DNA from 2 places in the Bacillus sp. MN7755 genome. Region 1 is predicted to be linked to the other one. Evidence: a T-box and tRNA genes for the amino acid it is inferred to sense, from the RefSeq annotation. Region 1 holds a T-box; the other holds one or more tRNA genes.

Evidence for each region. A T-box is a leader RNA that pairs with one kind of tRNA and senses whether it is charged. The one in region 1 lies ahead of trpS (tryptophan--tRNA ligase), so its partner is inferred to be a tRNA-Trp.
Region 2: it has a tRNA-Trp gene. The T-box ahead of trpS (tryptophan--tRNA ligase) is inferred to sense a tRNA for this amino acid. The anticodon was not compared.

The regions. Positions count from the first base shown of each region.
Region 1 covers NZ_BTRL01000008.1:214,362-238,561, reverse strand. Annotated here, with positions in the region: gene ACYVEC_RS08255 (peptide ABC transporter substrate-binding protein) at 1-699, opposite strand, end outside; gene ACYVEC_RS08250 (MATE family efflux transporter) at 1,064-2,509, shown strand; gene ACYVEC_RS08245 (ABC transporter ATP-binding protein) at 2,641-3,576, opposite strand; gene ACYVEC_RS08240 (ABC transporter ATP-binding protein) at 3,569-4,612, opposite strand; gene opp3C (oligopeptide ABC transporter permease) at 4,631-5,647, opposite strand; gene opp3b (oligopeptide ABC transporter permease) at 5,644-6,573, opposite strand; gene ACYVEC_RS08225 (peptide ABC transporter substrate-binding protein) at 6,701-8,332, opposite strand; gene ACYVEC_RS08220 (DUF3899 domain-containing protein) at 8,652-9,032, shown strand; T-box leader at 9,138-9,354, shown strand; gene trpS (tryptophan--tRNA ligase) at 9,430-10,419, shown strand; gene ACYVEC_RS08210 (YjbA family protein) at 10,699-11,445, opposite strand; gene ACYVEC_RS08205 (DUF2268 domain-containing putative Zn-dependent protease) at 11,588-12,376, opposite strand; gene fabF (beta-ketoacyl-ACP synthase II) at 12,482-13,720, opposite strand; gene fabH (beta-ketoacyl-ACP synthase III) at 13,752-14,684, opposite strand; gene ACYVEC_RS08190 (ComZ family protein) at 14,917-15,093, opposite strand; gene ACYVEC_RS08185 (NAD-dependent epimerase/dehydratase family protein) at 15,147-16,019, opposite strand; gene ACYVEC_RS08180 (lipase family protein) at 16,049-16,783, opposite strand; gene ACYVEC_RS08175 (YjzD family protein) at 16,940-17,122, shown strand; gene clpB (ATP-dependent chaperone ClpB) at 17,160-19,760, opposite strand; gene ACYVEC_RS08165 (YjzC family protein) at 19,972-20,151, opposite strand; gene ACYVEC_RS08160 (Cof-type HAD-IIB family hydrolase) at 20,642-21,451, shown strand; gene ACYVEC_RS08155 (hypothetical protein) at 21,556-21,696, shown strand; gene ACYVEC_RS08150 (DUF3813 domain-containing protein) at 21,697-21,894, shown strand; gene ACYVEC_RS08145 (YitT family protein) at 21,920-22,777, opposite strand; gene ACYVEC_RS08140 (DUF3941 domain-containing protein) at 22,878-23,009, shown strand; gene prsA (peptidylprolyl isomerase PrsA) at 23,140-23,997, shown strand; gene ACYVEC_RS08130 (CvfB family protein) at 24,049-24,200, opposite strand, start outside.
Region 2 covers NZ_BTRL01000019.1:53-5,585, reverse strand. Annotated here, with positions in the region: gene ACYVEC_RS21810 (SH3 domain-containing protein) at 1-975, shown strand, start outside; gene ACYVEC_RS21805 (hypothetical protein) at 981-1,319, shown strand; gene ACYVEC_RS21800 (DUF3965 domain-containing protein) at 1,548-2,699, opposite strand; gene ACYVEC_RS21795 (CBS domain-containing protein) at 2,995-3,414, opposite strand; tRNA gene ACYVEC_RS21790 (tRNA-Glu) at 3,545-3,616, opposite strand; tRNA gene ACYVEC_RS21785 (tRNA-Asn) at 3,618-3,692, opposite strand; tRNA gene ACYVEC_RS21780 (tRNA-Ile) at 3,701-3,777, opposite strand; tRNA gene ACYVEC_RS21775 (tRNA-Trp) at 3,788-3,858, opposite strand; tRNA gene ACYVEC_RS21770 (tRNA-Thr) at 3,865-3,937, opposite strand; tRNA gene ACYVEC_RS21765 (tRNA-Phe) at 3,947-4,022, opposite strand; tRNA gene ACYVEC_RS21760 (tRNA-Asp) at 4,031-4,106, opposite strand; tRNA gene ACYVEC_RS21755 (tRNA-Met) at 4,110-4,186, opposite strand; tRNA gene ACYVEC_RS21750 (tRNA-Ser) at 4,212-4,304, opposite strand; tRNA gene ACYVEC_RS21745 (tRNA-Ser) at 4,357-4,449, opposite strand; tRNA gene ACYVEC_RS21740 (tRNA-Ala) at 4,470-4,542, opposite strand; tRNA gene ACYVEC_RS21735 (tRNA-Pro) at 4,558-4,631, opposite strand; tRNA gene ACYVEC_RS21730 (tRNA-Arg) at 4,642-4,715, opposite strand; tRNA gene ACYVEC_RS21725 (tRNA-Leu) at 4,719-4,807, opposite strand; tRNA gene ACYVEC_RS21720 (tRNA-Gly) at 4,824-4,898, opposite strand; tRNA gene ACYVEC_RS21715 (tRNA-Leu) at 4,928-5,008, opposite strand; tRNA gene ACYVEC_RS21710 (tRNA-Lys) at 5,023-5,098, opposite strand; tRNA gene ACYVEC_RS21705 (tRNA-Gln) at 5,103-5,177, opposite strand; tRNA gene ACYVEC_RS21700 (tRNA-Tyr) at 5,189-5,272, opposite strand; tRNA gene ACYVEC_RS21695 (tRNA-Val) at 5,281-5,356, opposite strand; rRNA gene rrf (5S ribosomal RNA) at 5,362-5,477, opposite strand.

The DNA.
Region 1 (24,200 bases):
AAAGCTACGTTCATGTTGCCAATCACTTAGTGTAAATGGTCCGTTATAAAGTGTTGTATTCGCTTCCAAACCAAACTTCGTACCTTGCTCTTTCACAAACTTTTCATTCACAGGATAGAAGATTGGATATACCATTAAATCTACAAGATATGGAATTGAATTGTCTAATTCCACTTCTAATGTATAATCATCAATCGCTTTTACACCTAATTGATCTGGACTCATCTCTTTTTTATTAATTTTCTCTGCATTTTTTATATCATACATAATGTACGCAGATTTCGCAGCTGTATCTGGGTTAATTGCTCTTTGCCATGCGTACACGAAATCTTTCGCCGTCACAGGCTCACCATTCGACCATTTTGCGTCTTCACGTAATTTAAATGTATATTTTTTACCGTCTTCTGACTTTTGGAATTCCTTTGCTACACCTGGAACAAGCTTATCATCTTTTCCTAAACTGTATAAGCCTTCCATCGTATTAGTCATTACTCTTGAAGAAACTGCATCAGCTGATAACGCTGGATCCATCGTTGGAATTTCTTGTGTTTCAATTAAGTTAATGACTTGCTTCGCACCGCTTTTCCCGCTATCCCCTTTTGCGTTCGCTTGCGGCTCATCTTTTTGGTAGCTACATGCCCCTAACATCATGCTCATCGCTACTGTTGATACTACAAAAACTGGCATCTTTTTTTTCATACTTCCACCCTCCACAAAAATGTTAGCCCTTTCATTTTCAAAAAAAAAAAAAAAAAAAAGAAATATATATATGTTCTAATAATTCATATTATACACACAAATATATTTTTTGTATATTTATATTTCTATTTTATTAAAATTTTCTGTTAAAAAATAAACCTTTGTAAACGTTTCATATTGCTGTTTTTCCTTACTAAAGCGTTGAAAATAGTTGTTTTTATATTTTTTCTAAATTATCAGAGAAAAACAAAATTTATATCTCATAATACTTTTCGCATAATTATCCTTCTCTTTTTATCATAAAATAGCGCTCCCTTCATAATAAAGATATGTAGGTTAAAATGAGTGCAAAGGATAAGAAAGTATGTTACGATACACTTTGCTAAAAATAGATATCGGTAAAGAGGGGACGGACATGACAGCAATTCAGGCAAAAAACGGGCCTACTGAGAAACTAAGTTTATTCTTATTAACATGGCCTATTTTTCTAGAAGTTTTTCTATTTATGTTAATGGGGATCGCTGATACTTTCATGTTAAGTGCATTATCAGACGATGCTGTATCTGGGGTTGGTGCAGCGAATCAATATCTCCATATCGCTATTTTGGTACTAGAAGTCATCGGGAACGGCGCAGCTATCGTCGTATCTCAATACCTCGGTTCCAAACGTTTTATGGAAGCATCTAAAATATCAGCTTTAGCCGTCACATTAAATTTAGTGGTCGGACTCGTTATAAGCGCTGGTTTTCTTTTATTTTCAAAACATATGATGATGGCAATGAACTTACAAGACGATGTACTCATGTATGCACAAAGCTATTTATCTATCGTCGGAGGAGCTATTTTCCTTCAAGCTATTATTAATTCATTAGCCGCAATTATCCGCGTACATGGCTTCACAAAGCAAGCGATGTTTATTTCACTTGGAATGAATATTATTCATATCGCTGGAAACTACGTACTCATTTTCGGGAAATTCGGTTTCCCAGAACTCGGTGTACAAGGGGCTGCCATTTCTTCTGCTGTCAGCAGGCTAATCGCACTTATCGTTTTCTTCTGGTTACTGTACCGCGTTATGGAATACCGTGTAAAATTACAATATTACTTCACCTTATCAAAAGAATACATCGGGAAAATTTTAAAGATCGGGATTCCATCTGCATTTGAGCAGGTTATGTATCAAGCTTGTCAAATTGTCTTCTTATACTATGCAACATACTTAGGAACAGAATCATTAGCGGCTAGACAATACGCTACTAACATCTCTATGTTCACTTATTTATTCGCCATTGCGATCGGTATGGGAACGGCAATTATTATCGGTCGCCTTGTTGGCGGTGGTGAAAAAGATGAAGCGTATGAACGTGTATGGAAAAGTGTAAAATGGGCAATTGGAGTCACTTTATGTATGGTTGCTCTCGTTATTACATTCCGCACACAATTAATGGGACTATTTACAGATAATCCGCACATTATTACATTAGGTGCGTCAGTTCTTTTACTAAGTGTACTACTTGAAACGGGACGTACGATGAACATCGTTATCATCAATTCACTTCGTGCAGCTGGTGATGCAAAGTACCCAGTTTTAATCGGTGCATTCTCTATGGTGTTAATGAGTTTACCACTCGGTTACTTTTTCGCCTTCCATTTAGATATGGGGCTCATTGGTATTTGGCTAGCGATTGCTATTGACGAATGGACGCGTGCCATTATTATGTTCTTCCGCTGGAAAAGCAGAGCGTGGGAGCGTTATGCACTCGTTACACCTGAAGAAAAAGAAGAGACTGTTTCTGTTCAGGTGCAATAACACTCGTTTAATCAAGATGAATTCATTGGTAAATAACATTTATATTCACTTACCGACAAATGTTAGCAATACAACTGTTTATATAGTAGAAAAAGAGCCATCTTTCTGTAACGGAAGAATGGCTCTTTTGATTATTGATAAATCTCTTTATATTTCTTATATTCCGCTTCAGAACATAACACGAAATGTCCTGGGCGAATTTCACGCATTGTTGGTGCTTCACTACCATAATCATGCTGTGACGGATCGTATACAATACGTTTACGATTACGCTCATAATCTGGATCTGGAAGTGGAATTGCTGATAATAGTGATTTTGTATATGGATGAATTGGATTCGCATATAACTCATCACTTGTTGTTAGCTCAACGATTTGACCACGATACATTACGCCAATGCGGTCACTAATGTATTTTACCATTGATAAATCATGGGCAATGAATAAGTATGTTAAACCTTTTTCTTTTTGTAATTTTTTCAGTAAGTTTACAACTTGCGCCTGGATTGATACGTCAAGTGCTGAGATTGGCTCATCGGCAATGATAAATTCAGGTTCTACAGCAAGTGCGCGTGCGATACCGATACGTTGACGTTGTCCACCTGAGAATTCATGTGGGAAACGGTTTGCGTGCTCTTTATTTAAACCAACTGTATTTAACAGCTCATGAACACGTTCCATACGCTCTTTTTTGCCTTTTGCTAATCCGTGAATATCAATACCTTCTGCGATAATATCCCCTACTGTCATACGAGGATTTAATGATGCATATGGATCTTGGAAAATCATTTGCATTTTACGGTTGAACTTCTTCAGTTCTGCGCGTGATTTTTTACCATGTACATTTTCACCATCGAACAATACTTCACCAGCAGTTGCATCATATAAACGAATAATCGTTCTTCCAGTTGTCGATTTACCACAACCTGATTCTCCTACAAGACCAAATGTTTCTCCGCGGTAAATATCAAATGAAATATTATTAACCGCTTTGACAACACCACCACTCACGTCGAAGTGCTGCTTTACATTTTTTACTTCAATTAATTTCTCACGTTGTTTAGTCATGTTGTTCACCTGCTTTCATTTGAAGAATGCGTTTTTCAACGACTGCCGGCGGTTTTACTTCTGGAGCTTGCTCGTGAAGTAACCAAGTTGCCGCATAGTGTGTATCACTTACTTTAAATAAAGGTGGGTCCATTTCAAAATCAATTTTCAGTGCCTGTGGGTTACGTGGTGCAAAAGCATCTCCCTTTGGCGGCTTCAATAAATCTGGAGGCGTTCCAGGGATTGCATATAGCTCTTCTTCTGAACCATCTAAACTTGGCATAGATGCAATTAAGCCCCAAGTGTACGGATGTTTTGGATTGTAGAAAATTTCATCTACAGTTCCGATTTCAACAACTTTACCAGCGTACATAACTGCCACGCGATCAGCAACGTTTGCCACTACACCTAAGTCATGCGTAATGAAAATGATTGCCGCTTCTGTTTTTTGCTGAATGTCTTTCATAAGCTCTAAAATTTGCGCCTGAATTGTAACGTCTAGCGCTGTTGTCGGCTCATCGGCAATTAATAATTTTGGATTACAAGCTAACGCCATCGCAATAACTACACGCTGTCTCATACCACCTGAGAATTGGTGAGGATATTGTTTTAAGCGCGCTTCCGGATTTGGAATACCTACAAGGTCGATTAATTCTAATGCAACTTTACGTGCATCTGCTTTACTCATTCCTTGGTGTTTAATAAGGCCTTCCATAATTTGATTTCCAATTGTCATCGTTGGGTTTAATGATGTCATTGGATCTTGGAAAATCATCGCGATATCTTTACCGCGCACCTGTTGCATTTCTTTTTCTGTTAATTTCGTTAAGTCACGACCTTCAAATATGATTTCACCGTTTTTAATACGACCTGGAGGATTCGGAATTAATCCCATTAACGCTTTAGAAGTAACTGATTTCCCAGAACCAGATTCTCCTACAATCGCTAATGTTTCTCCTTTTTTCAAATCAAAAGTAACACCGCGTACAGCTTGTACTTCACCTGCATGTGTATCAAAGGAGACTTGCAAATCTTTTACCTCTAGCAATGTTTTCATTTTTACTTCTCCCCTCTTTTACTTACGCATTTTTGGATCTAACGCGTCGCGTAATCCGTCTGCCATTAAGTTGAATGCTAAGATTAACATACTGATGACAACCGCTGGGATGAACATCATATGTGGATACGTTTGAATTGATTTATAACCGTCATTTACAAGAGAACCAAGTGATGCGAATGGTGGCTGAATACCTAAACCGATGAAGCTTAAGAACGCCTCACCAAACACCGCTGTTGGAATTGTAAACATTGTCATTACGATAATTGGTCCCATTACGTTCGGGATTAAGTGTTTTACAATTAATTGTGTATTTGTTGCACCTAATGTACGAGATGCTAATACATATTCTTGGTTTTTTAATTTTAGGATTTGTCCACGAACGATACGCGACATCCCTATCCAACCTGTAATTGCCATTGCGAGTGTAATTGACCATATACCAGATCCCATAATGATTACCATTAAAATAACGATGATTAAGTATGGAATACCGTTAATAATCTCCATAACACGTTGCATAATGTTATCTACTCTACCGCCATAGAACGCTGAAATACCTCCATAAGCAACCCCAATTACTAAGTCAATCGCTGCTGCTAAAAGAGCGATATATAACGATACACGTGTACCTTCCCATGTTCTTGTCCATAAATCGCGGCCAAGATCATCTGTACCAAACCAGAAATACTCTTTAATATCACGTTTTTCATATTGGTCAACGCCATATTGATCTGTACCGTCAAATGGTAGCCAATGAACATTTTCAATAACTGGAATTTTCGGTGGTAATTTCGCACGACCTAAGTCTTGCTCTTTATACGAATGCTTACTTACCATCGGTCCTAAAATTGCTAGTAAGATAATAAGCGCTAATAAAACTAAACCGAACATTGCCCCTTTATGTTGGAACAAACGTCTTCTTACATCTTGCCAAAACGTTAAGCTTGGACGGGCAATGACTTCATTATCAACATTATTTTGATTGGCTTGTTGAAATAAATCTGGAGATAATTTTTGTACATCTTTCATCATTTTTTCCCTCCCGCTAAACGAATACGAGGATCAATAATTCCGTATAAAATATCAACAATGAAAATAACTAAGATGAAAATCGCACTATAGAAAATTGTAGTTCCCATAATAACTGTATAGTCATTCACTGTAATAGATTTAACGAACTGTTCCCCTAGTCCTGGTACAGCATAAATTTGCTCAATAACTAATGTACCTGTAATTAATCCTGCAACCATTGGTCCTAAAATTGTTACAACTGGAATTAACGCGTTGCGAAGTGCGTGTTTGATAATGATAACGCCTTGGCTAATTCCTTTCGCTTTCGCTGTTAAAATGTAGTCAGCTTGCATAACTTCAATCAACTCCGCACGAGCGAAACGTGCAATTGTTGCGATAACTGCCATCGATAAAGCGATTGTAGGCATTACTGTAAACTCTGGTCCTTTCCAGAATGCTACTGGGAACCATCCAAGTTTTACCCCTACGAAATATTGTAGTAATGCGGCGAATACGAACGATGGTACCGACATCCCGAGTACGGAAATAATTGTCGCCCCATAATCGACCCACGTATTGTTACGAAGTGCCGCAATGATTCCTAAAATTAAACCGATAAATGTTCCTAATATAATCGCTTGTAAACCAAGTTGTGCTGATGGTCCAATGCGATCCACAATCATATCTGTTACTGGACGGTTATCATATTGGAATGATACCCCTAAATCACCTTTTGCTAAGTTACCTAAGTAACGTGCATATTGAACTGGCACTGGATCATTTAAACCATATTTTTCAAGAATGATTTCTTTTTGTGCCGGTGATAACTTCTCCTGGTTTTTAAGCGGAGAACCCGGAAGTAATTTCATCAAAAAGAAAGTCAGTGTAGTAATTAAAAATAATGTCAAAGCCATGTACACGAAACGTTTTAATACATAACGTCCCATAGTCAAGCACCTCCCCGTTTTTCTCAAAAGCAATAAGATAGTTTTAAATATTCTTACTTTTATTTTTTAAAAATAAGAGCACATGCCCATCATAGGCATATACCCTTATTCATGATGGAAACCATTTTTAGTTTTTGAGTTCAACCCACTTATAGCTAAATTCCCCGCCATATTTATGTTCTAATAGACCTGTAATAGATTGGCGTTGTAAATAAGCTTTTCCTGGTTGATATACTGGAGCTATCGCTGCATCTTCAAGCAGTTGTTTTTCTGCCTTTAATAGAGCATCCCAGCGAGCTTGTACATCAACTTCTGTTTTTGCTTTTTTAATTAAATCATCATATGCTGGATTTGCATAATTTACTTTGTTTTGTGCATTACCTGTCGTATACATTTCAAGGAATGACATTGGATCCATATAATCTGGACTCCATCCCGCATATGACATTGCATAATCTCCACTTGCTTCAAGTTTTAATTTTTGTGCAAATGGCTGCATTTTAGTTGGAACTGTTAAACCTGGTAAGTTCTTTTCAAATTGGCCTTTTAAGTACTCTCCGATTTTTTTCGCATCATCAGTATCAAAGTTTAATAGCTCTAACTCTACTTTGTCTACACCAAGTTCTTTTTTACCAGCTTCCCAGTATTTTTGAGCTTCTTTAATATCCTCTTTTATAAGCTTTCCGTTTTCTTCACGGAAGTCTTTTCCATTCGGACCTTTTGCTAAGCCTTTCGGAACAAAACCATATATACCCTCTGAACCATCGTTTAAGATAACTTTTCCGATATTTTCACGTTCAAAGGACATTGCAATTGCTTTTCGGATATTTTTATTTGCTAAAAATTTATTCTTTTCATTTAAGCGAATAAATTGTGTAGATGGTCTCTTAATCGTTTTGAAATCAGCATCTGATTTGTATTTATCTACAAACTCTGATGTTAACACTACACGATCAATTGCTTTCGTTTCATATAAATTTATAGCAGTTGAACGATCCTTAACAATATTGAAGTTTATTTCCTCAAGTTTTACTTCTTTATTTTCCCAATACGTTGGATTTTTCTTAAGTTGGAAACTTTGTTCATGCTTCCATTCATTTAATACGAATGGACCATTGTAAAGTGTCGTATTGGATTCTAATCCAAATTTCGCTCCTTGTTCTGTTACAAATTTCTCATTCAAAGGATACAATGTTGGATAGACTGTTAAACTTACAAAATAAGGAACAGGGTTATCTAATTCCACTTCAAGTGTATGATCATCAATTGCCTTTACACCAAGTTCTTCAACTGGCAATTCTTTTTTGTTAACTTTCTCCGCATTTTTAACATCAAATAGTATGTAAGCAAACTTGGCACCCGTGTTGGAATCTACAGCTCTTCTCCAAGAATAAACGAAGTCTTTCGCTGTTACAGGTTCACCATTAGACCATTTCGCATCTTCACGTAACTTAAATACATACTTTTTGCCATCCTCTGATTTCTCATAAGATTTAGCGACACCTGGAACAAGTTTATCGTCTTTCCCCAGACGATATAATCCCTCCATTGTGTTATTCATGATGTTAGAAGATGTTGCATCTGTCGATAACGTCGTATCCATAGTTGGAATTTCAGCTGTCTCAGTTAGATTTAAAACTTGCTTATTTGAGGATTTTTCTTTTGCGCCTGCTTTATTATCCTCTTTTTGGTAACTACAAGCCCCTAACATACTGACTGTCAACGTCGATGCAAGTATTAACGGTATCTTTTTCTTCATGTTGTGTTACCTCCCCTAATTGCACTTCCTGTACCCTCACTTGTAAAAAAGTAGAATTGAAAGAATAATCTCCAAGTTTCTACAATTTTCATTATACATATAATATAACAATTGTGAATATAGTTTTTTGTTTTTTTGTTAAAATTTTTAATAAAATGTTTATTTTTTAATTTTTTTGTAAAGGGATACGTTAACATTGCTACTATCATCTTGAAATCAGACCTTTAATTGCGTATAATTTTCAAAAAATTAATTCTAGTACATATTATAGCTTTTATAGTATAATAATTCTAGTAATATTTTGACGGAGGGGAACATTTTGAATAAAGTTTTTTTTCATACTTGTATACTAATTTTCATAGCGATAATCGCTTCTAGTATTGGCGCATTCCTCGTTTCATCGCAATTTTTGTTGAATTTTGTCAACATCTCGTTTTATATCGCACTATTTTTTATTCTTATAGGCGGTTTTTTATTCATATTTCAAAATGGATTTTTTAACGTAACAATTTACGCTTTCCAAAGAGTATTTGGTACGAACAAAAAAATTGACTCTTTAATTGAAGAAGTAGAGGAACCTACCGATAAGAAAGAACGTATTTATAAAACATATTCATTCAAATGGACGTATCCAATTTGCATTACCGGTATCGTTCTTGGGTTGTTCTCGACTCTCATTAGCTTTACTATTTTGATGTAGTTTGCAAACACTATCCCATATGATATAATAATCAGCAAAACATTTTGTTATAAAACTTTAGTTCTTTCATATTAAAAGAGCTCAGGTAACAATAAATAAATTTATATGTATGCGATGATAAAGAAGAGTACATATTGAGGCAATTTCAGAGAGCTTGTGGCTGGTGTGAACAAGTAATTGTACAATGTGGAATGGGCTTTTGAGCACCAAACCGAACCGAAAGTAGTAGGCTTTGGCGTTATATCCAAACGTTATTATGGATTAGAGAGATTTCACAGTAGTGAAATAATTAGGGTGGTACCGCGGTCCATTCGTCCCTATAGTTTTTGGGATGAATGGGCTTTTTTGTTTGCCTTCTCTTCCCCCATCACGCATTCAAATTTAGGAGGAATTACTTATGTCAGTTATCTTTTCTGGTATTCAGCCGAGTGGAACGATTACACTTGGAAACTATTTAGGAGCTATGAAGCAATTTACAGAGCTTCAAAATGAACACGACTGTTATTTCTGTATTGTAAACCAACATGCGATTACAGTACCTCAAGATCCCGTACAACTTCGTAAAAATATCCGCAGTCTTGCTGCACTTTATGTAGCATGCGGTATCGACCCTGAAAAAGCTACTTTATTTGTACAGTCAGAAGTGCCAGCACACGCTCAACTAGGATGGATTATGCAATCAGTTGCTTACGTTGGAGAATTAGAGCGTATGACGCAATATAAAGATAAAGCATCAGGTAGAGATTCAGTTCCAGCTGGATTACTAACGTATCCACCATTAATGGCTGCTGATATTTTACTTTACAACACTGAAATCGTACCTGTTGGTGATGATCAAAAACAACATATGGAATTAACACGTGACCTAGCAGAGCGTTTCAACAAGCGCTTCCGTGAAGTATTCACAATTCCTGAAATTCGCATTCCAAAAGTAGGGGCTCGCGTTATGTCACTAACAGAACCTACGAAAAAAATGAGTAAATCTGATCCAAATCCAAAATCAATGATCAGCATGCTTGATGAACCAAAAACAATTGAAAAGAAAATTAAGAGTGCCGTAACTGATTCTGAAGGTATCGTGAAATTCGATAAAGAAAACAAACCTGGTATCTCTAACTTATTAACAATCTACTCTTCATTCTCTGGAAAAACAGTTGAAGACATCGAAGCAATGTACGAAGGCAAAGGATACGGAGACTTCAAAGGCGACCTAGCACAAGTAGTCGTAGAAGCAATTCGTCCAATCCAAGACAAATATAACGAACTAATCAGCTCACCAGAACTAGACGAAATTCTAGACAAAGGTGCCGAAAAAGCAAACCGCGTTGCATTCAAGCAACTACGCAAAGTAGAAAACGCAATGGGACTAAGCAGAAAACGGAGGTAATTTATAAAGCGGAAGCGGCTCGTTCAGAATGTAAGGGGGATGGAGCTCCTGACGTAGAGGCGGGGTTTGCCTCGCAGGAAGGCGCGAAGCCATCGAACATTCTTGCCGCTGGAGCTGGATTTCTATAAAAAGCGGAGGCGACTGCTTAGCCCTGACGGCTAAGGTTCTTTCCCACAGAAGGTGCTTTTTACCTTCTCGTGGGGAAGGTTCTTAGACGCGAAGGGCTAGGAGCCGGAGCTAAGTTGTACCAATTAAAAAAACCGCCAATTGGCGGTTTTTTTAATTTACCTTTTGCTCGTTTTCCATTTCCCATAACTTTTCAAAAAATGGCTGTCCTTTTACGAGACGCTCGCATAATTGTTCGTGCTTCTCAGACCAGCCTGTTTTCGCTTCATCATACAGTTTAGCCCAAATATCTTCAAATTCCATATGTTGTACCATTCCGTATGCTGATGGATCCCACTCTGTGAACCAATAGCGAATTTCTGCTGTGTTTTTCGTTGTATGTAATTGATCTAACGCCATAAATAATAATTGTTTAAGCTGTCTTTCTTTACGAGTTAAGCCATTCATAATGAAAGGTGATGGTGATAAAATATGATGTTCTTTTTCCATTTCTTCTACTTGGAACTCATACTTTTCTGCTTGTACGTTTTCTACCATCTCATATACCATCTGCTCTTGGCGCGGTATAAGTCTGCTCTTTCGAATTGGCACATTGTAACCAATTGTGTCGATCGCAATAATTCCTTTTCCATCTGTAACTACAAAGCAATACTCTTGCTGCAAACGTTCATGATTTTTACGAATATAAGCCTTATGATGTACGTCTTCCAACATTTTTTGCGGAAGCTCTAACAATTCGTCCTCGATGTAATGATATAATGTGGAATCTACTTTTAATAATGGCACTTGATCTAATAGTTCAATCGTATCATCTTTTCGCCATTCGTAAAAATGACAAACGTTATACCCATTCTCTTCACCTTCAAACCAATTTACCCATACATCATGTAGATATAACATTCACTACCCCTCACTTCACTACTGTTTGTATCAATCATTATGTTCAATTTTCCTTAACTTTATTCCACCTAAGGAAATATATTCTAATTATTATTTTTTCTTCTATTAATACGAAAAAAACAGGAAATAGAGCTCCTGTTTTTTATATATGAAATGTATTTGCTTTATTCAATATTTCTTTCGCATCTATAGATAATAAAGAAAGTGTATCTTCTCCTTCAAAAGCTACACAGTCTTTGACAATATGAAATCCAAGTGCATAGCCAAGCATCTTCGGGTAAGAATGAAGTCCATTTAATAAGATGTCGTGCTCCCTTGTTCCTCGTTTTATACTTATTCTTTCATGTACAACGTTTTTCCAATAATACATAGCCTCTTCCTTTGAAAGATACGTCGTCCACGGTGCATTGTATTTTTCTGAATATCTTTCCGTTACTGCTTGCTCAGCTAGCCCTTCCATAATCATCGTATCAAGCAATGTATATTCTGTTTCTTTCGTCTCAATTTGATGTAACCTGCATATGTGGTGATATTCATGCGCCAATAACACTTTTAATTCTTCTACCGAATTCCGTCCACATACGAATAAGAAAATAACGTGACGCATAGATAATCCAGCCCTGCCGTTATACTCTTCTTGTACAGTTCGATTATAAGAATCTGATAATAAAATAAAGACAGGGACATCTGGACCTTTTAACCAACTTTTTAGTTTCTCATACTCCGCACGTAACTCTTTCCAAATTTCCTTTTTCTCTAACTCTTTAATTTCCTGTTCTCCTCGCATAACCGGGCGATACATACCTTTAGAAATTAAAAAGCGATACAACCTTTCTTTTGGCAGCGGGATATACTTCGTAAACTTCTCACAAAGCTTTTCTGGCCGTCCATAATATAGATGTAACCACTCAGCTGTTTCAATAACCCCCATCTTTATCCCTCCTTTTTCTTATGTATATGCAAAAAGAGAAAAAGACGTAAAATAAATAAGGAGTTTTTTCGCAATATATTGCGAAAAAACTCCTTATTCCATCTATTATTTATACGATTTAAATACTAACACTGCGTTATGACCACCGAACCCTAGTGAGTTACTTAATACTGCATTTACTTCTTGTTGTCTCGCTTTATTCGGTACGTAATCTAAGTCACATTCTGGATCTGGCGTTTCATAGTTAATTGTTGGAGGGATTACTCCGTCTGTAATTGATTTAATCGAGAAAATCGCTTCAACAGCACCAGCCGCTCCTAATAAGTGACCTGTCATTGATTTCGTTGAGCTAATCGCTACTTTATACGCATGCTCACCGAACGTTTCTTTAATTGCCATCGTTTCATACTTTTCATTCGCATCCGTACTTGTACCATGCGCATTAATGTAATCGATATCTTCTGGCTGTAGACCTGCATCAGCTAACGCTTGACGCATTGCACGCACGCCTCCTTCACCACCAGGAGCCGGCATTGTAATATGGAATGCATCACCAGTTGCACCATAACCAGCAATTTCCGCGTAAATGTGAGCACCACGAGCTAATGCGTGCTCTAATTCTTCAAGAATTAAAATACCTGAACCTTCACCCATTACGAAACCGCTACGATTTTTATCAAATGGACGGCAAGCTGTTGCTGGATCTTCATTAAATGTTAATGCTTTCGCTGAGCTAAATCCTGCGAATGCCATACTTGTTAACGGCGCCTCTGCTCCGCCTGTAATCATTGCATCTGCATCACCGCGCTGAATTGCTTTAAATGCATCACCAATTGAGTTTGCACCAGATGCACAAGCCGTTACAGAACAAGTGTTAATTCCTTTTGCTCCTGTTGCAATCGATACTTGGCCTGCTGCCATATCTGGAATCATCATCGGTACGAAGAATGGGCTCACGCGGCGCGGGCCTTTCTCAGTAAAAATCTTAAATTGTTCTTCGTATGTTTCCATACCGCCAATACCCGAACCAATCCATACACCAATTCGAGGTCCGTTTTCTTCTGTAATTTCAAGCTTTGCATCTGCAACTGCCATTTTCGCTGCTGCTACTGCATATTGTGTAAAGCGGTCCATACGGCGCGCTTCTTTTTTATCAATATATTTCTCGACTTCAAAGTCGTTAATTTCTGCTGCTACTTTTGCTGGAAACAGTTCTGGATCAATTCTTGTAAGTCGTCCGATTCCAGATACACCCTTTTTAATGTTTTCCCATGCTGTTTCAACATCTGTACCGATCGGTGTAACAGCCCCTAGTCCTGTAATTACGACCCTCTTTTTTTCCATACAAAATACACTCCTTTTTTTCTCTCAGTCCTTATTTACCCCAACGAAGAGCGACTGCTCCCCATGTTAATCCACCGCCAAAACCAACCAATATAATTAAATCACCATCTTGAATACGTCCATTTTGCAATTCCTCTACCATTGCAATTGGAATTGAAGAAGCTGATGTATTACCGAACTTCTCAATTGTCATACTCATTTTTTCTTGTGGTAGATTTAATCTCTCTCTTGCGGATTCCATAATACGAATGTTCGCTTGATGTGGTACTAAGAAATCCACATCTTCTTTCGTAAGACCAGCTTTATCTAAAACGCGAAGGCAAGAATCACCAAGTTGACGCACGGCAAATTTAAAGACTTCTCTGCCATTCATCATAACATACTCGTCTTGATAAAGATGCTTACCGCCACTTCCGTCTGCTCCTAATTCAAAGGATAGAACGCCTTTACCTTCTGAAACAGCTCCCATTACGATAGCACCGGCTCCGTCCCCAAATAGTACTGCTGTATTTCGATCGTTCCAGTCTACAATTTTAGATAGTTTATCACTACCAACTACTAATACATTTTTATAAGTTCCCGTTTGAATAAATTGCTGTGCTGTAATCATTCCGTACATAAAACCAGCACATGCTGCACTTAAATCCATTGCAGCTGCATGCTTTGCGCCAATTGCTTCTTGAATGACACAAGCTACTGCTGGAAAAGCACGATCTGGCGTTACTGTTGCTACTAAAATAAGATCGATATCCTCTCCGCTAATCCCTGCGTTTTCAAGTGCTTTTTTAGAAGCCTCTACGGCCATATATGAAGTATCTATTGTATCATCGGCAATGCGTCTTTCTGCAATTCCCGTTCTCGTACGAATCCATTCATCGGATGTTTCCATTATTTTCTCTAAATCGTGATTTGTGACTACTTTTTCTGGCACATATCTTCCGATCCCTAAAATGCCCACGTTCACACCGCAGCCCTCCGTTTTATATCAATTATTATGACTTGGTACTAATTTTAAAACATAAATGTATTTTTGTCTAGAATATATTTCAGCTAAAACATAAAGCTAGCGCATTATTCACTTTATTGTTCATTAAAAGAAACAGAAAAATACCTTTCCCTGTCTTTTCAAAATATAAAAAGACCCGAACCGCTTATACTTACGGTTCGGGCCTCTCTCCCCTCAAAAAAGAAGGGTTTTATTCTTGATCTGCTTTCCCAAGCTCATATGCTTCGTTCATAACTTTCATCAATAACTCTAACACCGGCTGCGCTTTCTCCATATCAAGCGCAATTCCATTATCATCTAAAATGGCCTTTGCTTCTGGTAAATGCTTCATTGCGATTTGTAAAAATTGCATGCTTTTCTCATTCATATTACGTTCTTCCTCTCCATTAAAACTTTCACATACATAGTGTAACACGCTCGCTATCCTTCGTATAACTCTTTATATTTTTTCATATGTGCCAATTGTTTATTTAAACCGTATTCTAACGGGGTATTTCTTTTTATCGAAATAACCTCTACAGCTTCATCTCTTTCTTCCTTATTCTCTTTATTTACTTTATCCTCTGCACGTAAAAGGTTCATACCTTTTTTCCATAATGACTTTTTACCACTAATTAAATTGTATATGCCAAGATACTCCTCGTTCATTCCATTTTCCCATAAGTATTCACATACATCTTCAACGTATAGTAGATCACTTCCGTTTTCCTCACTCGCATAATGGCACTCTTTCTCACCAAGTTCTGATAAAATAAGCTGATGATACATCATAAAAGATGGTTGCCATGGTCCATATAATGTAGGAACTCGAAATACACTATATTGTACCTCTCCTTTTTTTAACCCTTCTTCCACTCTTGAAAATAGACGTTTATTTTCGGATTCATCTGCGTTTCCTACTTTAATAGAAGAAATTAGATTTAACTTCACTTTATGCTCTTCACACAGTCTTATAATTCGCTTTAAATACTGCAATATAACTCTTTCATTTCGAAAGCCGCTTTGTTGATTTGGTTCATACAAACAAAAGTAAACTGTATCGAACTTCTCTCCTTCTACTGATTTCCAGCCATCTTCATCTCTTATCGAATAATACGTAAATAACGCATTTCGCCCAATTAACAATAACTTCTCTTCATTAATTTTTTTCATATTCTCGAATTCATCAAAATCAAGACCGTACACTTCTACTTCTTCTGCAATCATTTTATTCACAAGGTGATAACCTACAAATGTAAGTGCACCTATAATTAGTACGCGCTCCATACCACCAACCCTTTCTCCTTGAAACAAATAGCTCCTCATTTATGTATATGGGAGCTTCACAATTCTTCTTCATATTTTTTAAAGAAATCAGTCGTTTGCCTAACCATTTTATATTTCACATCTTGCAGATGGAATAAGACAGAAGTATCGCATTGATTAAATTGCCTCATTTTCTCGTATTTACGTAACAGCTGTTTTCTTCCTCTTTTTTCTTGTGTTGATACGAAAACTTTAACAGGTACACAAGACGGAAGAAGCGTAAATGATTTCTTATTTATTTTTGATTCTAATTCTTCTTCTTTGGAATCATACGCCAAACTTAATTCCTTCACGAGCCTCTTGTAAAAAAACTTATGCTCTTTCTCAAACTCCACATACTCTGGTAAATCTAAACACGGATTTAACATAATGACAGAGCGTATACATTCAGGGTATTTGTTCATCATTTCAAGTGCTACAAGCGCACCCATACCATCTGCCATAATGTGCATTTTCGCATTTAATGTCTCTTTTCTCAATACAACATCATATAAGCGTTTTGCTAGACGAACAGATTGGTCGTTTCCCCAGTGTCTTCCGTATAAATTAGAAGAAAAGACCGTGTAGCCTTTCTCAATAAGGCCATTTAAAAAATAAGATCTACCCGCATGCTGTGTCCATAAACTTGTACCATTCTCAATAAAGTAGTTGTAATCACCAAGAAGCATGACAGAAAATCCATTCGGCTTCTCCGGTAAATAAATGACGCATGGTTCTTTTTCTAAGTAAAAAAAACGTTCCGTAATACTCATTTTTCCCCCGCCTTATTTTCTAAACGTATAAAAGTACTCTTTTATAATGTATGAACGGAATGCAAATTTGCGTTGAAAAATCTACAAATATTTTTCTATATTCTTTTTTCAATTGTGTTACAATAAGGACAGATTGAACGAATAGAGGTGTAAAATATGCGTTTCATTTGGGCATTAATTTGGTCGTTCTTGCTTGTACATATGATGAGCTATGTAATCGGCTCTATGACTGGCGGTACATACGATTTTAACCAAGCGTCTATTTTCTCAGTTGTTCTTGCGGTATTGGTACTAGCAATTGCAGCTGCAATTCCAAACGAGCCAGTAGAACAACACTAAAAAAAGAGTCCGGATTTTATCCGAACTCTTTTTTATTTTACTTCACATAAACGACTAACTCATTATTTGCTACATCAACAACTACATGACTATTGTCAGTAATCGTTCCTGCAATTAATTCTCGTGCTAATTTTGTCTCAACTTGACGCTGTACATATCGTTTTAACGGACGAGCTCCGTACATCGGATCAAAACCAGCTTCTACAACAAACTCTTTCGCAGCATCTGTTAATTCTACCGTAATGTGACGATCATCTAAACGACCTTGTAATTCTTTTACAATTTTATCAACAATACCTTTAATTTCATTCGCTGTAAGAGGCTTGAATAAAATAATTTCATCGACACGATTTAAAAACTCTGGTCGGAAATGCCCTCTTAATTGTCCCATGACAAGTTCTCTTGATTCCTCTTTAATTGAGCCATCTGCTTCTAGACCATCTAATAAATGAGCAGATCCAATGTTTGAAGTCATAATAATAACCGTGTTTTTAAAGTCTACTGTACGGCCCTGTGAATCTGTAATGCGTCCATCATCTAACATTTGTAATAAAATGTTGAATACTTCTGGATGTGCTTTTTCAATTTCATCTAACAAAATAACGGAATACGGTTTACGTCTTACTGCTTCTGTTAATTGACCGCCCTCTTCATATCCAACATATCCAGGAGGTGCACCAATTAAGCGTGACACAGCGTGTTTCTCCATATACTCAGACATATCAATACGAATCATTTGCTCTTCACTATCGAATAAAGACTGCGCTAATGTTTTTGCAAGTTCTGTTTTACCAACACCAGTCGGTCCTAAGAAGATGAAGGAACCAATTGGACGGTTCGGGTCTTTAATACCAGCACGCGCACGAAGAACTGCATCTGATACTAAGCTTACCGCTTCTTCTTGTCCGATTACACGCTCTGATAAAATTTGCTCTAGGCGTAATAATTTCTCGCGTTCACCTTCAACGAGTTTTGCGACAGGAATACCAGTCCAGCGTGAAACAATATCAGCAATCTCTTCTTCACTTACTTCCTCACGTAATAAACGATTTTCTTGTTTATTATGCGCGCCCATTTCTTCTGCTTCTTTTAACTCTTTTTCAATAGCAGGGATTTTCCCGTGACGAAGTTCCGCTGCTTTATTTAAATCGTAGTTACCTTCTGCTTCTTCTAATTCACGGCGCAGACGCTCCAAATGTTCACGTAAGTCACGAACTTTGTGAATATCTTCTTTTTCTTTCTCCCATTTCGCTCTCATACCACTTGCAACTTCTTTTAAATCCGATAATTCACGTTGCAATGTTTTTAGACGTTCTTGACTACCAAAGTCCTTTTCTTTTCCAAGAGCTGCTTCCTCAATTTCTAACTGCATAATGCGGCGCGTTACTTCATCTAATTCTGTTGGCATAGAATCAATTTCCGTACGAATTGTTGCGCATGCTTCATCAACAAGGTCAATCGCTTTATCTGGTAAGAATCGATCTGAAATATATCGATCTGATAAAACAGATGCTGCTACAATCGCGCGGTCATGAATATTTACACCGTGATAAATTTCAAAACGCTCTTTTAAACCACGTAAAATGGAAATTGTATCTTCAACAGTTGGTTCTTCTGCTAATACTTGTTGGAAACGTCTTTCTAGCGCTGGATCTTTCTCAATATATTTGCGATATTCATCTAGTGTTGTCGCCCCGATACAATGCAGTTCACCACGCGCAAGCATTGGTTTTAACATATTTCCTGCGTCCATTGCGCCTTCTGTTTTACCAGCGCCGACGATTGTGTGCAGTTCATCAATGAATAATAAAATGCGGCCTTCACTCTTTTTAATTTCATTTAATACAGCTTGCAGACGCTCTTCAAACTCACCGCGGAATTTCGCGCCAGCTACAAGTGCACTCATATCTAACGCAAAGATTGTTCTATCTTTTAATCCTTCCGGTACATCCTTTTTCACAATACGCTGCGCTAATCCTTCAACGATTGCTGTTTTACCAACACCTGGCTCACCAATTAAAACCGGGTTATTTTTCGTTTTACGTGAAAGGATACGAATGACGCGGCGAATTTCACTATCACGCCCGATAACAGGGTCAATTTTCCCCGCTCTTACTTCCGCCACTAAATCACGACCATATTTTTCTAACGCTTCATAAGTTGCTTCTGGATTTTGACTAGTCACTCTTTGATTCCCCCGAATTGTCATTAAAGACTGTAATAAGTTATCTTTCGTAATATGAAATCTTGTGAATAATTGGTTTATATCGCCTTTTTCTTCAGAAAAAGCAAGTAATACATGCTCGACTGAAATATAGTCATCTTGTAATTTCTCTGCTTCTTTTCCTGCTCTTACAAGTAGTTGTTGCAGAGCACCTGTTATATATAATTTGCCTGCTTCTGCACCGCTTCCCGTTACAGAAGGCTTTTTCTTAATTAAACTTTCGGCGCCTTGTTTTAACGCTTCTATATCGACATTCATTTTTTGAAAAATACGTACTGCTAACCCATCTTGCTCTTCTAATAATGTAAACAAGAGATGAACAGTATCTACTTCTTGATGATGATGAGATACCGCTAAAGATTGGGCACTCATAATCGCCTCTTGTGTTTTTGTTGTCATTTGATTTAAGTCCATCTTTACAGTCCTCCAAATGTTTGACTTTCTTTGACCTTTGATTTGATTATACGCCAACTGACTTTTTTATACAATAATTTTGATTATGTATTTTCAAACTTATTATTGGAAAAAGAAAAAGGGAGCATGCATGATACGACTGAAAAATATACGGTAAATGAAATTATAATGTGTGATGACAAAAAAGCCGCAATAACGATTGCGGCTTCTGTTACGGTTTTCTTTTATATGTCCACTGACGGTTATGATTCGTATTATCTGGAAACTTGTCACCGGCAGTTAACTTTACCATTTGCGGATCTTTCACCATACTTCCCGTTTCACCAATTTCTACGTAAATGCCATCATTCGGCGCTTTTTGTCCAGAACGAAACCTGCGATTTTGTCCCATTTCCATTCTCCTTCCATGACGTCTTTGCCTCATTAGTATATCCATTTTAAAAGAAAGCTTTTCTGTCATGTTTAGGAAACAAGTACTACATTTCGTTCTTGTACATATACATGAATGACACAAGCTTAAAGCAGGGATTCCCTTCCTATTTGTAGAAAAAAGAAACCAACCTACTATAGGCCAGTTTCAAAGGAGAGTCAAACATATACGAGAAGATTACATGTTCATTATAAGCATCATCATACGAGCAATGTAACCCTTCTCACAATTTATACATAATGAAAGAAACATTGTTTGAACTTTCTAAAAAGATGTTGACTTTTCTTAATTTCCAGCGAGAAATAGTAGACACCGCAGCACTTTGCGACGTAAGATGGATATATAGTGAACTTTCCATCTTTGGTGGTCTCACTCAGTCTAACCTCTTATTTCTGCATATTAAAAACGGAAATACAGATAAAAACAAAAAATTATTATAAGAGGTGAAATTATGAACAAACAACATTTAATCGCATTAGACTTAGACGGCACATTATTAACAGACAACAAAATAATTTCCACTCGAACGAAATATACAATTGCAAAGGCAAAGGAACAAGGACATATTGTCGTTATTTCAACAGGACGTCCATTCCGCGCTAGTTATGATTACTATAAAGAACTTGGTCTTAATACACCAATCGTAAACTTTAATGGCGCTTACGTACATCACCCTCTTGATTCAAAGTGGGGAACACATCACTCTCCTCTTGAGCTAGCAACAGCCCAAGAAATTGTCCGAGCTTGCTTTGATTTTGGTGTAAAAAATATATACGCTGAAGTAATGGACGATGTGTATGTTCGTGAAATTGATGAAGATAAAAAACATATTTTCGAATTCGGTTCTCCAAAGATTTTTACAGGAGACTTATTAAATATTTTAAACGATCATCCAACTTGCTTATTAATAGACGCACATGACGAGCATTCCAGTGCAATTCGTCAACACTTAACTGATATGCATGCTGAAGTAATTGACCATAGAAAATGGGGCGCACCTTGGCCGATTATTGAAATTGTAAAAAGTGGGTTAAATAAAGCTGTCGGATTACAAAAAATTTCTAGTCATTACAACATTCCACAAGAACGAATTATTGCTTTCGGTGATGAAGATAACGACTTTGAAATGATTGAATTTGCTGGTCACGGCATCGCAATGGGGAATGCAATTCCTGAATTAAAATCACTTGCAAACCATACGACGTTAACGAACGAAGAAGATGGTATTGCACTATATTTAGAAGAGGTTCTTGGGTTGTAATCTAAAAATTCCCTACTTATAGTTTCTCCCCAAAGGCACATACTATGATTAGACGCAAAAGTCAGCGCGTCGATTGTTTCAGCTAAATAAAGGGGGTTTTTCGAATGGGTAAAAAGAACAAATCAAAACGTTTTATCCAACAAGGAGCCGATGCTGTTATGAAGCATGATGCAAGATTCCCGTACCGTGGTACATTAGCTGAGGCAGAAAAAGCGAGAAGCAACTCTTCTTTTGGAGGGGTCTAAATGGGGAACTTACTATTCCAACAAGCTAGAGATGCTGTTGCAAATGCCGTATCTTGTTCAAGCGGTGCTGAGCAACAAGATCTCGTATACAGAGCCAAAAACGCTTTGCACTCTGCTTACGCAAACTCTTCAACAGCTGAAAAAGTTCAGCTACGCGAAATGCAGGAGCAGTTGCAAAATATTACGAATTTACATTAAAAAAGAGGACCAGCTTTGGTCCTCTTTAATCTTTTCGGAACAGTCCAAACACCCCAACAGTTTGCAGTACGTTTGTAAATGCACCTGGGTCCACTTGTTTAATAACCCTCTCTAATTCATACAGTTCATAACGCGTAATAACAATCATTAACATTTCCTTATTTTCATTTGTATAAGCACCTGTTGCCGGTATAGTTGTAATCCCCCTCACTAAGCGTGAGTGAATTGCCTTTCTTACATCTGCCCCATTCTTCGTAACAATTAATGCTGTAATCTTCACATGCCGCGTATGAATCGCATCGATGATTCGCGTTGACACATACAAAGTCACCAAAGTATATAATGCTTTTTCCCACCCATACACATAGCCAGCAGCAATAATGATCAGTGCATTAAAGAAGAAAAAATACGTACCGACAGGCTTATCTTTTATTTTGGATAAAATCATGGCGATAATATCTAAACCACCTGTAGAAGCCCCCCACTTTAACGCGATCCCTACTCCAATTGCCGAAATAAGCCCTCCAAAAATTGCATTCAAGATGATATCATTCGAAACAGCTCGAACTGGGATAATTTCTAAAAACAACGTCATAAATATAACGCACAAAAAACTAAAAAACGTAAAAGCTTTCCCAACCTTTTTCCACGCTAAAATAACGACAGGAATATTAAATAAGCTAAACAATACTCCTGTAGATATATGAATAGATAAAAAATCTCCTAGTATTTGTGATAATAATTGAGACAATCCAGCAAAACCACTCGCGTACACTTTCGCTGGTGTTAAAAATAAATTCATTCCAATCGCATTTAATAAACCTGCAATGATTACAACGATTAACTTCTTTATAAGTTCGGTATAATTCAACTTCAAATCCATTTCTAATCCACCTTTATTATTCATGAATGCACCACTATACATAGTCTTTACGAAAAAGGAAATGATAAACGTACAACGTTTAGAAATGGAGTTGATACATATGCCACATACGAGTGATAACGACAAAAAAGCACGCGATAATAATGCAAAACGCGCACAAAAAAATGAACAAGAACAAAAGAATATAGAGCAAGGTAAGCGTGCCTATTCCAAAAAGACCGATCACCTTTAATTCCATCGTACACCGACAATATTGTCGGTGTACTTTTTTTACATTTTACAGGAAAAAAACATTAAAAATTCACTTCATGTTCACTTCTATATTCTACAATAGCGATAACATATTCGGATGAGGTGTTAGCGTGAGAGGGAAACACATTTTCATTATTACTGCACTAATAAGTATATTAATGCTAGCTGCTTGCGGACAAAAAAATAGTTCAGCTACAGTCGCTACAGCAACAGACTCAACCATTACGAAGAGCGACTTCGAAAAGCAGTTGAAAGATCGTTACGGAAAAGACATGCTATACGAAATGATGGCACAAGACGTTATTACGAAAAAATATAAAGTATCTGATGATGATGTGGATAAAGAAGTACAAAAAGCGAAAAATCAATACGGCGATCAATTCACAGCAGTATTAGAAAACAATCGTTTAAAAGATGAAGCTGATTTCAAAAACCAAATTAAGTTCAAACTTGCTATGAATGAAGCAATTAAGAAAAGTGTTACAGAAAAAGACGTGAAAAATCACTATAAACCAGAAATTAAAGCGAGTCACATTTTAGTAAGTGACGAAAATGAAGCGAAAGAAATAAAGAAAAAATTAGATGCTGGTGCTTCATTCGAAGAATTAGCAAAACAAGAATCACAAGATCTACTATCAAAAGAGAAAGGCGGAGACCTCGGATACTTCAATTCAGGTACAATGACACCTGAATTTGAAACAGCTGCCTACAAACTAAAAATTGGTCAAATTAGCGATTCCGTCAAATCACCAAATGGCTATCACATTATTAAACTAACTGGTAAAAAAGATTTAAAACCTTACGATGAAGTGAAAGACTCCATCCGTAAAAACTTAGAAGCAGAACGTATTGCCGATCCTACATTTGGTCAAAAATTATTACAACAAGAATTAAAAAAGGCAAATATTAAAATAAACGATAGTGAGTTGGAAGATACGTTTACTCTTGCACATGAGCAAGGAAATTAAAAAAGCACCACCTTATATTTTACAAATATAAGGTGGTGCTTTTTATTTACTTTATTTCTTAAAGTACGTCCAACCTTCTTCTTGGTAAACCTTTTCTTCCTTCATCAACTTACCAAGTGCACGCTTAAATGCAGCTTTACTCATATTGAAACGTTCTTTAATATCTTCTGGGTGGCTCTTATCCCAAAACGGCATTGCTCCGC
Region 2 (5,533 bases), on a different contig from region 1:
ACAATTCGCTTTAATACGAAAGTAAACATACTTGAAACAACTAATAGCTGGTATAAAGTATCTGTTAATAATAAAGTAGGTTACGTACAAAAAGATGCTATTCTACTAAAAAACAAACTTCAATCTAATAATCAATACATTGTTAATGCCAATGCATTAAACGTTCGTTCTGAACCTAATTTAGAATCTTCAATTTTAGATGTATTACCAAATGGGAAATTCGTTACCATTCAAGAAGAACAAGGTGAGTGGTATAAAATTTTACATAATGGCAAAACAGGTTACGTACAAAAGGCGTTCGTGTCTAATGGTTCACAGCCTTTAGTAAAAGGCATCACAGTTCAAAATAATACGAAATACACAGTTGCAACACCTAAACTTAATGTACGTAGCAATGCTAGTACAAGTAGTGCACTACTTGGTTCATTACAAAATGGTACACAAATACAAGTAGTGGAAACTGTCGGAACTTGGTATAAAATTCGTTTTGGCACAGGATACGGATATGTAGCAAAGCATTATGTGGTGCAAAATCAAACGCAATCACAAACTCAAACAGCTCAACCTACTTCCATTCCAGCAGTTTTCAAATTCCCTACTCAAGGAAGAATTAGCTCAACCTTTGATATGCGCTGGGAACAAATGCATTATGGGATAGATATTGCAGCTCAGGGTAATGTCTCTATCCAAGCTGCGGCTGCAGGTAAAGTTGTGAAATCATATTATTCAGCTAGCTATGGCAATGTTGTGTTCATCGCTCATCAACTAAACGGGAAACTATATACAACAGTCTATGCTCATATGAAAGATCGCACTGTACAAGCTGGTGATCAAGTACAGGCTGGACAATTAGTAGGTCATATGGGAAACACAGGTCATTCATACGGGCAACATCTTCATTTTGAATTACACAATGGAGAATGGAATTTTGAAAAAACAAATGCAGTAAACCCACTGCCATATTTAGTTAGGTAAATTGTATGCCACGCAATATCAATATACCTCTCTTAATTGAATACTTAGCCTTTTTAGGTTTAATCTGTTGTTTAATCATTTACAATACAAATACTGTATTTTTATCTATTATCATTGCTTTTGTCGCTTTAGAAATTATGATGGAATCCTTTCAAGTTAAACTAAAACAAAAAATTGCACATATTTATAATGCCATCTTTCTATTAAGTGCCCTAATAACAAATATTATTAGTAATGGTTTTTATTTATCTACCGTATTTCCTGTGTTCTTTATGGCTGTTTTACTATTCATAGCTAGATACATTCATGTCCCTAATAACAAAAAACACGAACAAGAAGCTTAGAAAGAGGAGACACTGTGTACCAATCTTTCAAAGATAATCCGCTAAAATATATATTGAATTTATATAAAAAAATAAATACTTTTTTTGGTATACAAGAAAGCAATACGGCACAATTTTTCCTTTATGGAATGTTATTTCTCGTCTTAATCACATTCTCCTTGCTTTACTAACAAAAAAAGGATCTCACGTTTATGTGAGATCCTTTTTAATTTATATAGAAAATGCTCTTTACCCACAAGCATATTTTTCATAAATAAAGCTAAGATTATATTTTTTCTCCAAGCTCATCCTTTGTTCATCATCGCACCAATAGAACAGAATGTCATGAATCGTTGCATAACGCTTATTTTTAAGAAATAGTTTAAAGAATGATGGCAGACAATCATGTAATTGTATAAATATATAATTGCGTAATATTTCTTCTTTATATTCAATGCCCTTACAAATATACAGTAATTCTTCACAATAATATGCATGCTGTGGAACTTGAATCATTTCGAAAAATGGCACATATGATAATAACTTTCCGATAAAATGATCATATCGATCCATTATTCCTATCGTCATATGCTCCATCATATCTTTCATTACATATAAATAATCATCTACATGAGTAGTCTTTAATGGGTCTAATCGATCTGAAATTTGAGAAAGTACAGCTCTTTGACAAGCTAATACCGCTTGACTAGGTCCATAATATGATAGGAAGTCTGTACACTTACGATATTTCCGTAATAAGTCATGTGTATATAAATCATACACAAAAGTATTACAATACATCGCTAGACTCATCATATCACTATTTAATTGTTCCTTTGATAGGAATTTAGCTCTCTTACACATATAAAAGAATGTAAATTCCAATACTTCTTTATGGGATAATAGATGTTTACAATCCTTTATACATTTCTCATTAAATTTAACTCTATCCCAAATTTCTACATCCCCATCAGTCAATTCACCAATACGATATTTAATAATTAAATAGTTTAAAGCAACCGCTTGCGTCAAAAGATCCCACGTTTCATATTCCAATGAAGTGTGAACAAACTCAGCTAGTCCTTGATTTACCATAAAAGTATTTGCTTCTTCATACCAACCAATCTCTTGGCATAAGCGAAGAATACGTACTAAAGTTGGAATTTCATCTTTATGAAACTGCGGTAAATTCTTTGCTTTATTCATTCCATATACGATAAATGCCGCTAAATTTTCTTCTTTATAAAATTCTTTTTCTTTCCACACTAATATAGTTCGTTCTTTCCCTTCACCTTTTGGATGACAAGGTACAAGCAAAGAAAATAATTCAGCGAAATTATTTGGTTCTATATATGTATCTGTAACCAAATTCCAATTTGGATCGCGCTGTACAGCCCTCATATAATTCCCCTTCCCTTTTGTCTACATAGGAAATATTAATCCATTATTACATCATTAATAATAAATATTGTTATATTCGAAATCTATCATAATACTTATATCTATCAGTATATCATTTTTTCTCTTATTTAAAATTAGGAATGACAAATTTAAATAAACTGTCGAAATTACTAACCGTATACTTATTATATAATGTCTCAGATACATCATGCTAACATATTAGCTTAATCCATATATACTAGAATAATGCATCTGATTTTTATACGTAACTTATCCCACTAATTAAAGTCTCTCTTCATTCCGTATGCTCCGAGATTTCACTTAAAGCAAATCCCGCTTGATCATCTGCCGATTCTCTTGTAGCTAAATCACCTAATGCTAGCATTCCAACAAGTTGACCACTCTCAACTACTGGTAATCGTCTAATTTGATACTGTGCCATTAACTCTGTAGCTTTTTCAATAGAATCATCAGGAGAAACTGAAACAATATTTGTTGTCATTACATTTGTAATTTTATTAGATCCAGGATGTTTCTCAGCAATGCCTCTAACAACTAAATCTCGGTCTGTAACAAGCCCAACAACTTGCTCATTTTCAACAACCGGAATCAATCCAATCGATTCTTCTTTCATCTTTACAGCAGCCTCGTATACGTTGTCTAGCGGTGTACAATGTACAATATGAGTACTCATAAGGTCTCTCACTCGTGTCATTTTTGTCTCCTCCTTTTTATACATACCATAGTTTTTCCTAAATCCCTTTATTTATTTCAGGAAAATCAGTAGATAAAAGAGGATTAACGCACAATAAAAAAGAGTCAGCAATGTGCTGACTCTTTTTTTATGACCCGTACGGGATTCGAACCCGTGTTACCGCCGTGAAAGGGCGGTGTCTTAACCACTTGACCAACGGGCCATGGCTCCGCAGGTAGGACTCGAACCTACGACCGATCGGTTAACAGCCGATAGCTCTACCACTGAGCTACTGCGGAATAATATATGGTGGGCCTAAATGGACTCGAACCATCGACCTCACGCTTATCAGGCGTGCGCTCTAACCAGCTGAGCTATAGGCCCATATACTTTACAGGGGCAGTAGGAATCGAACCCACACTGGAGGTTTTGGAGACCTCAGTTCTACCTTTAAACTATGCCCCTAAAGGATGCCGACTAGAGGACTTGAACCCCCAACCTACTGATTACAAGTCAGTTGCTCTACCAATTGAGCTAAGTCGGCATAAAAAAATGGTGGCTCGGGACGGAATCGAACCGCCGACACGAGGATTTTCAGTCCTCTGCTCTACCGACTGAGCTACCGAGCCAACATAAATGGCGGTCCCGACCGGGGTCGAACCGGCGATCTCCTGCGTGACAGGCAGGCATGTTAACCACTACACCACGGGACCATTTGGTTGCGGGGACAGGATTTGAACCTGCGACCTTCGGGTTATGAGCCCGACGAGCTACCGTGCTGCTCCACCCCGCGACAATATAATATTTTTTTAAAAAAATGGAGGAGGTAGAGGGATTCGAACCCCCGCGCGACTCTCGCCGCCTGTCGGTTTTCAAGACCGATCCCTTCAGCCGAACTTGGGTATACCTCCATGAAGGAAAAAAGAAATATTTTATTATTTATGTCTAAACCATTAAAGAAAATGGAGGAGGTAGAGGGATTCGAACCCCCGCGCGATTCTCACCGCCTGTCGGTTTTCAAGACCGATCCCTTCAGCCGAACTTGGGTATACCTCCGAGACATATAATAAATAAAGTGGAGCCTAGCGGGATCGAACCGCTGACCTCCTGCGTGCAAGGCAGGCGCTCTCCCAGCTGAGCTAAGGCCCCATGTTTTTGGGAATATCGGGAAGACAGGATTTGAACCTGCGACCCCCTGGTCCCAAACCAGGTGCTCTACCAAGCTGAGCCACTTCCCGTTAATAAAAGCGCGCCCGAGAGGAGTCGAACCCCTAACCTCTTGATCCGTAGTCAAACGCTCTATCCAATTGAGCTACGGGCGCATATGGTGCCGAGGGCGGGGGTCGAACCCGCACGGTGGTCACCCACCGCAGGATTTTAAGTCCTGTGCGTCTGCCTGTTCCGCCACCCCGGCATGTCATATTGAAAATTGGAGCGGAAGACGGGATTCGAACCCGCGACCCCAACCTTGGCAAGGTTGTATTCTACCACTGAACTACTTCCGCAAGACATGTTTGAGTTATTTTATTAAAAGTGCGGGTGAAGGGAGTCGAACCCCCACGCCAAAGGCGCTAGATCCTAAGTCTAGTGCGTCTGCCAATTCCGCCACACCCGCATATTTTGTTAAAATGGTGAGCCATGAAGGACTCGAACCTTCGACCCTCTGATTAAAAGTCAGATGCTCTACCAACTGAGCTAATGGCTCTTAATGGCTGGGCTAGCTGGATTCGAACCAGCGCATGACGGAGTCAAAGTCCGTTGCCTTACCGCTTGGCTATAGCCCATTAATTAAGAATGGTGGAGGGGGGCAGATTCGAACTGCCGAACCCGAAGGAGCGGATTTACAGTCCGCCGCGTTTAGCCACTTCGCTACCCCTCCGACATATATGGTGGAGGATGACGGGATCGAACCGCCGACCCCCTGCTTGTAAGGCAGGTGCTCTCCCAGCTGAGCTAATCCTCCATTTTGCCTGGCAACGTCCTACTCTCACAGGGACAAGGTCCCAACTACCATCGGCGCTAGAGAGCTTAACTTCCGTGTTCGGTATGGGAACGGGTGTGACCTCTCTGCCATCATTACCAGACTGTATTCATTTAAGACAAGAATCATTTTAACTTATTCAACTTTTAAAGTCAACAA